3 regions of the Caldimonas brevitalea genome follow, and region 3 is predicted to be linked to each of the others. Evidence: riboswitches for the same ligand, from Rfam matches in the RefSeq annotation. Region 3 holds a riboswitch; each other region holds the start of a gene.
What was found. Region 3 has a riboswitch for cobalamin ahead of AAW51_RS24095 (hypothetical protein). Riboswitches for the same ligand answer to the same signal wherever they lie in the genome.
Positions count from the first base shown of each region.

Region 1: another riboswitch for cobalamin. It lies ahead of AAW51_RS12065 (TonB-dependent receptor domain-containing protein); the one in region 3 lies ahead of AAW51_RS24095 (hypothetical protein).
Region 2: another riboswitch for cobalamin. It lies ahead of AAW51_RS02625 (energy-coupling factor ABC transporter permease); the one in region 3 lies ahead of AAW51_RS24095 (hypothetical protein).

Region 1 is NZ_CP011371.1:2,724,823-2,728,087, forward strand. It holds gene AAW51_RS12060 (FecCD family ABC transporter permease) at 1-93, opposite strand, end outside; gene AAW51_RS12065 (TonB-dependent receptor domain-containing protein) at 110-1,951, opposite strand; cobalamin riboswitch at 2,020-2,260, opposite strand; gene AAW51_RS28070 (galactose-binding domain-containing protein) at 2,487-3,265, shown strand, end outside.
Region 2 is NZ_CP011371.1:596,637-599,901, reverse strand. It holds gene AAW51_RS02630 (GNAT family N-acetyltransferase) at 243-731, shown strand; cobalamin riboswitch at 788-1,018, shown strand; gene AAW51_RS02625 (energy-coupling factor ABC transporter permease) at 1,463-2,092, shown strand; gene cobM (precorrin-4 C(11)-methyltransferase) at 2,098-2,889, shown strand; gene AAW51_RS02615 (sirohydrochlorin chelatase) at 2,892-3,265, shown strand, end outside.
Region 3 is NZ_CP011371.1:5,674,722-5,677,986, reverse strand. It holds gene AAW51_RS24105 (FdhF/YdeP family oxidoreductase) at 1-703, opposite strand, end outside; cobalamin riboswitch at 846-1,097, shown strand; gene AAW51_RS24095 (hypothetical protein) at 1,276-1,743, shown strand; gene AAW51_RS24090 (DUF2149 domain-containing protein) at 1,754-2,104, shown strand; gene cobN (cobaltochelatase subunit CobN) at 2,101-3,265, shown strand, end outside.

The DNA.
Region 1 (3,265 bases), 2.9 Mb from region 3:
GCGCGCGCTGCCGAGCGCGAGCGCCGCGGCCAGGCCGAAGGCGGCCACGAGCAGCAGCAGACCCAGCGAGGACAGAGCGGCAGTCGGACGCATCGAGACGCTCAAGGCCTCAGCGGGGTGACCACTTGAGGGCCAGGTAGACGGTGCGCCCGGCGGTGGCGTAGTCCTTGGCCATCTCGTAGTCCTTGTCGCCCAGGTTGTCGACCCGCGCGATCAAGGTCCAGTCCTTGGCGACCGTCCTGCTGGCGCTGAGGTCGACCAGGCCGTAGCCGCCCAGGCGTGTCAGGTTGTCAACCCGGTCGTAGCGGTAGCTGGACAAACGCCAGTCGGCGCCGACGGTCCAGTCGGCCCAGAGGGTCCGGGCGCCCAGCGTGGCGTGGCGGGGAGCCCGGCGCGCCAGCAGGTTGTCGGTGGCACGGTCTCGCGGGCGCTGGAAGTCGACCGAGGCCGACAGGTCGACGCGCCCAAGGCGGTGGTTGCCTTGCAGGCTGAGGCCGGCGTACTCGGCCTTGCCAACGTTGGCGTAACAGCCCAGCGAGAAAGGTTCGCCGGCACCGGGGCAAGGCCCGGGGCCAAAGACGAAATCGATCAGGTCGCGCACCCGGTTGCGGTAAACCGCGACGGAGAAGGCGCTGCTGCCCTGGGCATAGCGCAATCCCGCCTCCACGTTGTGAGACGACTGAGGTTGTAGCGTCGGCGCCCCGTATTCGCTGAAGCGCTGGTAGAGCGATGGTGCTCGAAACGCGCTGCCGTAGGACAGCGTGCCTCGCCAGCCTTGTGCCAGGGCGAGCGCGTAGGCGATGCTGCCGGTGGTCTTGCCGCCGAACTCGCTGTCGTCGTCATGGCGGGCGTTCAACTGCAGCGTGTGGGCCCCTTGGCGCAGGCCGTAGCCGAGGGCCAGCGCGTTCTGGGCACGCGACAAGGTCTGCCCCTCGACCGCACTGCTCTCGAGCCGGTCCTCGCGCCGCTCGGCTGCGACGGTGAACAGCTGCGCACCCAGGCGGATCTCGTTCTGCCACAGGTGGCTGCGCACCCGTGTCTTTGTCTGGTAGGGCGAGGGGGACGTGGCGTAGCGGTCCTGGCTTTCCGACACGCTGACGCGGGTGGTGTAGTGCTTGGACCAGACCGCGGTCCAGTGCAGCCCGAGGCTGCGCAAGTCGGATGCGCTGCGATCGTCCTGGGTTCGCGAGCCGTCGTAGTCGGCGTCGAGATCGTGGTCGAGCCAGGTCGCCTCCAGACGCTGGCCCTCGGCGAGCTTCACGCCGAGCCGGGCCGAGCCGGACAAGCTGCGATAGCCGTCGCGGTCGGGGTTGAAGGTGGGGCGGGCGTCGAAGCCGTCGCTCGACTCGCGTGCCAGGCCGATTGCGTAGTCCAGTCGGCCCTTCGTGCCGGTCGCGCTCAGATCGAGTGCGCGCCGGTGGTGCGTGCCCACCGCCGCCGTGACGGAGGGGTTGAAGGCCCCTTCGCCCTTGCGCGTGAAGATCTGGACCACGCCGGCGATGGCGTCTGAGCCATAGACCGCCGCGGCCGGGCCGCGCACGACCTCGATGCGGTCGACCTGCGCCAGCGGGAGGGCGTTCCACGACGCTCCGCCGTCGCCCGCCTGGCTGTCGATGCGCACCCCGTCGAGGTACACCGCGGTGAAGCGGCTCTCGGCGCCGCGCAGGAACAGGCTGGTGTTGCCGGCCGGTCCGCCGTTGCGCACCAACTCGACCCCGGGCAGACGCGACAGCACCTCGCCGAGCGAGGCCGCGCCGCTGCGCTCGATGGTCTCGCGATCGACCACCGACACATCGGCGACCACGTCGGTCAAGGGCTGCGGAACGCGCGTGGCGGTCACCACCGTCGGCGGCAGCGGCTGTGGGGCGGACGATTGGCCATGAGCCGGCAGCGTGGCGGCGAGCGCCAGCGGCCACAGACCCTGGGGCAGGACAAACAAACGGAAGTTCATGTCGGCAGTGCAGTCTGACACCCGGCGCTGCGTCCCCGCAGGCCCAGGCTCTTTGGGCGTGCCCTCTCGTGCACGCCCCCCTGTTGGCCGGTATCCGGGCTGACAGAACAGCTGTGGAGGCCTTCCCAGCTCTCGAGAGCCAGTGGCCGTGAACCACAGTGAGACCGCGCGTGCGCGGCTTCGTCTGCTGACCGTTGCGGGGGCAGCGCAGGCCGGGGTGTCGCCTGTCGCGTGGCGACGACTCTTCCTGCTTCCCGTTTAACTGCACAGCCGACCGGCCGTGCGAGCACCAACGGGCAGATTGTATGAGAGCGTTGCTGCGTACACGTTTGATCACAGTGGAAGCAAACGCATCAGCAATTGACACACCGCCATCAGTGTGCAGGTGGCCCCTGAGTGGGTGGTGCGCGAGCGCCCACCTTTGGCCCTAAGGTGCGGCTTCCAACAAACGTCACAGGAGGACACGGTAGTTGCTGCAGGGCGACATGATCGACCTTGCGGGATCGCCGTGGCCTCCTCCAACAGGGAGTTCACCATGCTGAGACCGACGCGGTGTCGCGCGTTGCTGCGCCATGCCCCATCCTTGCTGATGGCCTTGACCCTGGCCGCCTGCGGTGGCGGCGGGGGCGACGATGCTGCCTCTGCTGACCACGCCGAGGCCGACCCGGCCGCCGATGTGCCGGCCGCGAAAGCGCCACAAAGGGCCCGCAGCCAAGGCCTGGCAACCGCGGCTGCCGATGTACCGGCCGCGAAAGCGTCACAAAGGGCCGGCAGCCAAGGTCTGGCAACCGCGGCGGCCGACGCGCTGCCCGAGCCGACGCCCGACGCCGATGTGGTCGGCATGTGGACGCCGCTGGCCGACTGGCCCTTTCTCGCGGTCCATGCCAGCGTGCTACCGAACGGCAAGGTGCTGACCTACGGCACCCAGAGCAACGACAGCGACCAGACCGCCTTGTTCTTCGACGAGTGGGACCCGGAGCAGGGGCTGACCGAGGCCGCGCACGTGCAGGTGCCGAGCCCGACCGAAGTCGATTCCTTCTGCAGCGCGAGTGTGCTGGGCCCGGACGGCATGCTGCTGATCGTCGGCGGCAACACCCATTGGCAAACCTCGCAATGGGACCCGGCGCGCCGTGAGCTGTTGATCCGGGCCAGCCAGATGCACCAGCCGCGCTGGTACGGCACGCTGGTGACCCTGCCCGACCAGCGTGTGCTGGTGGTCGGCGGCAAGAGCTACAAGGTCGACCCGGTGCAGTACGCCGACACACCCGAAGTGTTCAGCCCGTCCGAAGGCTGGCGGCCCTTGACGGGCGCCAG
Region 2 (3,265 bases), 1.4 Mb from region 3:
AAGCCGGCGCGCGGTCATCCTAGGGTTGACGTGACAGCGTTCCGCGAGGGTTTTCGACAAAAGTGGTCGAGATCTGGCAGGGTTGACAGGGTTTGAGGCGACGCTTGTGCGCTCATCGCCCCAAGCGGCGGAGGAGACACACCAACGATCACAAGACATGCGAGAGGTTGCACTGCCGAGCCCGCCAACGACGCCGGGTGTTCCGTGGCTGCACGGGCTTACCGGCCCCAGATAATCCCCACATGACTGTCACGATCCGCCCCGCCGTCCCCGACGATGTTCCCGCCCTGGTCGAGTTGATCGCCGCACTGGCCGACTTCGAGCAGCTCACCCACCTGTTGCAAGTGACCCCCGAGAAGCTGCTGGCGCAGTTGTTCGGCCCACGGCCGGCGGCCGAAGTGTTGATGGCCGACCTCGAGATCGAGGGGCAGCGCCGGAGCATCGGCTACGCCTTGTTCTTCACCAACTTCTCGACCTTTCTGGCGCAGCCGGGGATCTACCTCGAAGACCTGTTCGTGCTGCCGCAACACCGCAGCCTCGGCATCGGCCGCCGCTTGCTGGAGCAGGTGGGGCGGCTGGCGCTGGAGCGCGGTTGCGGCCGCTTCGAATGGAGCGTGCTCGACTGGAACACGCGCGCGATCCGTTTCTACGAAACGATGGGTGCGACGGTGATGCCCGAGTGGCGCATCTGCCGCATCGCCGGCGACGGCTTGCAGCGCTTTGCGGCTTGAGGTCGCGCCAGCCACGACGCTGCAAGCCCCCCTTCTTGTCGGCACGCAAGGCACCGCATATCATTCGCCGCGTTGGTGCTCGCGCCGCATCATGTCGGCGCAGTTAAACGGGAATCAGGAAGGGCCGTTCCCACGGAACCCGCCCCCACCTGAGCTGCCCCCGCAACGGTAAGCGGACGAAGCCTCGCGCTTCACTCGTGTACAGAATCCACTGGGCCTGATCGGTCTGGGAAGGATGACACGGGAGGTCTGTCAGCCCGGATACCGGCCAACAGGGGGTCGCGCCTTGGCGCGGCCATGCACGAGGAACCTGCGGGGAGGCAGGTGACTTGCTGGCCTTCGACGTCATCATGAACAACAACTGTTTTCGGCCCTGCGCGGCCGCGTGCTCTGCTTCCTGCCGGGTCGGTGTGCTGTGGTCCGCCCCTGCACCTGGTTGAGCCGGGCGCTGCCGGCAGCGGCTGGCGCGCTCGAGCGAGGTTCGGCGACACCTGACGGCAGGCGTGAGCCGCGTCCCGTGCGCAAGCGAGGCACCACCCAGTGCCTCGCGGCCCTCGCTCCCGCCCCACCCGACGCCGGCCGCCCGCCCCCTCAAGAGCCCCGTGAACAGGCCCGTCACCGGCGCGTGCGTGCGCCGTCCGGTCGCCCGTAACACCCCGTCTGCTGCCCGCAACGCCTGGCCCTGTTGAGCTCCCGGGCGGGCGCCGACGCGGACCTACAGGAAGCACTCGATGCACATCGAACCCGGCACACTCGCTTCGTCCAAGCTGATGATCGCTTCGGTGGTCGCCACCGGCTTGCTCGCCACCCATGCGCCCGCCCTGCTGACGCAGCCGAGGATGTGGCTGCGCACCGCACTGGCCGCAGCGTTCTTCTCGCTGTTCATGCAGGCCTTCCATCTGCCGGTGGGCCCGTCGGAGCTGCACTTCGTCGGCGCGATGCCGATCTACCTCGCGTTCGGCCTGTTGCCCACGCTGTTCGGCTTCGGGCTGGGGCTGCTGATGCAAGGCCTGCTGTTCGAACCCGCCGACCTGGTGCACCTGTCGGTCAACTTCCTGTCGCTCGCCGTGCCGCTGCTGATGGTGCACCTGACCCGGTCGCCCAGCGCGGCACAGCCGACCTGGACCGACGTGCTGAAACTGGACGCCCGCTACTACGCCGGCGTCACCTCGATGGTGGGCTTCTGGCTCGCCATCGGCGAGGTGGCGACGCCGGTGCACGAGTGGCTGCGGTTTGCCGCCTCGTATGCCGCGGTGGTCGCGCTGGAGCCGGTCGTGACGCTGGCGGTGCTCGCCTCGATCCGCCGGGTTGGCCATCGGCGCTGGGCCGCTGCGTGTTTTGCGCCTCTCGCAGTGCGCTGATCACCATGCCCGGCACTGTCTGGTTCGTGGGCGCCGGTCCGGGCGATCCGGAGTTGCTCACCCTCAAGGGGCGGGTGTTGCTCGAACGCGCTGGCGCGGTCCTCTACGCCGGCTCGCTGGTCAACGCGGCGGTCGCCTGCTGGGCGCCGCCCGGCTGCACCATCGCCGACTCCAAAGACATGACGCTGGCCCAAATCGTCGCCTGGCTGATCGCCCAGGCCTCCCGGCACGACACGGTGGTGCGGCTGCAGACCGGCGATCCAGCCCTGTACGGCACGCTCATCGAAATGGTGCAGCCGCTCGATCGCGCCGGCATACCGGTGGCCGTCGTGCCCGGTGTCTCGTCGGCGATGGCCGCCGCCGCCGCGGCCGTCGAGAGCTTCACGCTGCCCGAAGTCACGCAGAGCGTGATCTTCACGCGCGTGGCCGGCCGCACGCCGATGCCGGCCGGTGAGTCGCTGGTCGAGCTGGCCCGCCACCGCTGCACCTTGTGCCTGTTCTTGTCGATCACGCTGCTGCACCAGGTGGAGCAAGCGCTGCAGGAGGCGGGCTGGCCCGCCGAAGCCCCGGTGCTGGTGGTGCACAAGGCCAGCTGGCCTGGCGAAGAACGCATCGTGCGCGGCACCCTGGCCGACATCAAGCAACGCTGTCGCGCCGCCGGCATCGTCAGCCAGGCGATGATCATCGCGAGCCCCACGCTGGGCGCCCGCCACTGGGCCACGCTGGCCAAGTCCAAGCTCTACGACGCCGGCTACACCCACCGCTTCCGTCGTGCCTCGACACCCTCAGGAGCCTGAAGATGCACCCGACCCTCTTGCTGGTGGGCCATGGCTCGCGCGAAGCCGCGGGCAACGACGACGTGCGGCGGTTCGTCGCCACCTGGCAGGCCGCTCGGCCGGGCTGGCGCATCGAGCTGTGTTTCATCGAGTTCGGCGAGCCCGGGCTGCACGCGGGCCTGCGGGCCGCCGCCGAGGGCAGCCGTGAAGTGCTGGTGCTGCCCTTGGTCCTGAACGCCGCCGGCCACGTGAAGATGGAGATTCCGGAGGCGATCGAACACGCCCGCAGCGACTGCCCCGCCGTGCAGTTCGCCTATGGACCGCACCTGGGCGCCTGCGACCCCATCCTGGCGATCTTGCGCCGGCGCCTGCGCAGCGCGATGCAGTCGCTCGACAT
Region 3 (3,265 bases):
ACGCGGCGCGCAGCTCGCCGAGCATGCGGGGGTGGTTGGTGCCGGGGTTCTGGCCAAAGATCAGGATCGCATCGGCCTGTTCGAAGTCGGCCAGCGTGACGCTGCCCTTGCCGACGCCGATGCTTTGCTTCAAGCCGGTGCCGCTCGGCTCGTGACACATGTTGGAGCAGTCGGGGAAGTTGTTGGTGCCGTACTCGCGCACCAACAGCTGGTACAGGAAGGCCGCCTCGTTGCTGGTGCGCCCCGAGGTGTAGAAGATCGCCTGGTCGGGGTGCGGCAGCGCCCGCAGGTGCGCGGCGATACGCTCGAAGGCGCTGTCCCAGCTGACCGCGTGGTAGCGGTCGGTGGCGGCGTCATAGGCCATCGGCTCGGTCAGGCGGCCCAGCGCTTCGAGGTCGTGGTCGGACCAGGCGGCCAGTTCGGCGACGCGGTGCTGCCCGATCAGTTCGGGCGTCGCGCGGCGCGACGTGGCCTCTGCGGCGACGGCTTTGACGCCGTTTTCGCAAAACTCGAAGGTCGAGGTGTGCTGGCGGTCGGGCCAGGCGCAGCCGGGGCAGTCGAAGCCGTCGGGCTGGTTGGCCGACAACAGCGTGCGCGTGCCCTTGGCGGCGATGCGGTGCTGCACCAGCTGGCGCGCGGCACTGCGCAGCGCGCCCCAGCCGCCGGCCGGGTAGGGATAGAACTCGATCTTGGGATCGCTCATTGGATAACCTTCGTGCTCGGCACCCCGGTGCGAGCCCCTGCGAGCCGCCTGGCCCTGGGGGCACCGGTGCCTCGCACGCACTGTAACGGGGTGAGGGCCAGGTTGTCATGGCCGTCGGCACTCGGCCGGACCGGGCGGCTGCGGTACATTCGCGGTCGTTGGTGCGCGTGCCGGCGGCTCTGCCGGCACCGTGAAACGGGAATCGGCAGGGCGCCGCGCGATGCTGCGCAGCCTCCAAGCCGAGCTGCCCCCGCAACGGTATGCGGACGAGCGGGTCGACCCTCAGGGTCTCGCGCTCGGTGCCTGTACGACGTCCACTGGGCCGAGCGTGGCCCGGGAAGGACTCGGGCACATGTCCGCCAGCCCGGAGACCGGCCAACAGGGGGCCACGCGCTGCGACTGATGCTGCTGCGTGGCTGCATGCGCCTGGGCTGCGGGGAAGCGGCCGGGCGGGTTGCCATCACGAGTTCCGCCATGTCCGAACGACCTTCCTGCTGCCAGGCCGGCCTGCTGCCGACCGCCTGGGCCTGCCTTGCCTGCCGGTTGCCGTCCCATCTCACCGGAGCGTGGCGATGATGCTCGAAGCCGGCATGGCGCAAGTGGCGCAATGGCTGTTGTGGCCGGTCTCGCTGGGGGTGCTGGCGTGCTTCGCGGCGGCGTTGTGGGCACTCGGCCGCACGCTGGCCGAAGCGTGGCAACGCTGGCGCGACCCGCGCTGGCGCTGTTTGCCGCAAGGCGACGAAGTCTCGCTCGATGCGCTCGAGCTGGCCGCGATGCGGCAGTTGGAGCCGATGCGGCTGCTGGCCCGCATGGCCCCCTTGCTGGGGCTGATCGCCACGATGATCCCACTCGGGCCGGCGCTCGCCGGCGTGGCCTCGGGCGACGGCGGCAGCACCTTGCTCGGCTTCGGCAATGCCTTCTCGGGCGTGGTGCTGGCGCTGGCCGCCGCCGCCATCGCGTTGGCGGTGCATTCGCTGCGCCGCCGCTGGCTGTTGAGCGAGTTGCACGCGGTGCGGCTGGCCCGCGGCCTGGCGCAGTGAGGGGGCGACGATGCGACGCCACAGCCTGCATCCGCTCGCCGACGAGGACGACGACCCGATGCTGTCGGCCGTCAACCTGGTCGACGTGTTCCTGATCGTCGTCGCGGCCCTGCTGGTGGCCCTGACCTTGCGCGCCGAGCGTGAGGCCGGCTCGACCGTCACGGTGATCCGCAACGCCGGCCGGCCCGACATGGAGATCGTCACGCGCGAGAACGGCCGCGAGGTGCGCTTGCGCGGTGATGGCACGGCCGGCGCGGGCAATGGCGTGCGCGCGGGCGTGGCCTACAAGCTCGACGATGGCAGTGTCATCTACGTACCCGAGCCGGCGGCCTCGTCGTCGCCTGCCGGGTCCACCCCTTGAGCGCCTGGCGGCGCGCTTGCGCGCTGCTGCTGCTGACGGCGCTGCTGCTGTGCGTCGCCCCGGCCCTGTTGGCGCGACCGCTGCTGCTGTGGGTGACGAGCGACGTGACGCCGACCACCCGCAGCGCCTTGCTGGCCAGCGCCGCGGCCGACGCGGGCTTCGAGTGGCGGCATGTCGAGTTCGGCCTGCGCCCGGGTGACGACCGGGCCGCCCGGCAGGCGCTGCAGGCGGGCCTCGACGAGGCCGAGTGGGTGTGGGTCGACGTGCCGCATGCGACGGTGCGGGCGCGCCTCGAGGCGCTGCTGGGGCCCGAGCAGGTGGCACGCTTCGAGGCGCGGCGCCCCGACCGCCTGCTGTACACCGACACGGCCGACGGCGACACGCCGGCCGGGCGTATCGCGGCCTATTTGCGAGCCGGTGGCGCCCGCCAGTCGGCACACGCCTTCACGCTGGCAAAGGCCGCCTTGCAGGGCGGGGCGTTGCCGGTGTTGCCGCCGCCGCAACCCTTGCCAGCACGGGCGCTGTACCACCCGCGTGCGCCGGGGCTGTTTTCGGATGCCGGCGCACTGGCCCGCTGGCAGGCCGGCGAGGGCAGGGCACGCGGCGCGCCGGTCGTGCTGCTGGTGCACCGGCACCATTTCGTCGACGGCAGCACCGGCTGGCTGGACCGCTGGCTGCAGTGGTTCGAAGCAGCCGGCTTCGCGCCCTATGCGGCCTACAGCCAGTCGCTCGACGCGCCGGCTTTGAGCGCTTTGCTGGAGGTCGACGGGCGGCTGCATGCGCGTGTGGTGGTGACGCACCAGTTGCTGACCCCCGGCGCCGCGCTGCAACCGCTGTTCCAGCGCTGGGACGTGCCGGTGCTCGCGACGCTGCCTTACCGCAGCGGGTCGATCGCCGCCTGGCAGGCCGACAGCGGCGGGCTCGCCACCACCGACGTGCCGTTCTACCTGGCACAGCCCGAGGCCGCCGGCGCCGTTGACCCGCTGCTGGTCGCGGCGCAAGGCCACCCGCGCGAGGGGCTGTCGCTGATCGAGCCCCAGGCGCGCGCGGTGGTGGCCAAGGCGGCCCGCTGGCTGGCGCTGCGCGACACGCCCAATGCCGACAAGCGGCTGGTTGCGATGGTCTACAACTACCCGGCCGGCGCCACCAACTTCGGCGCCT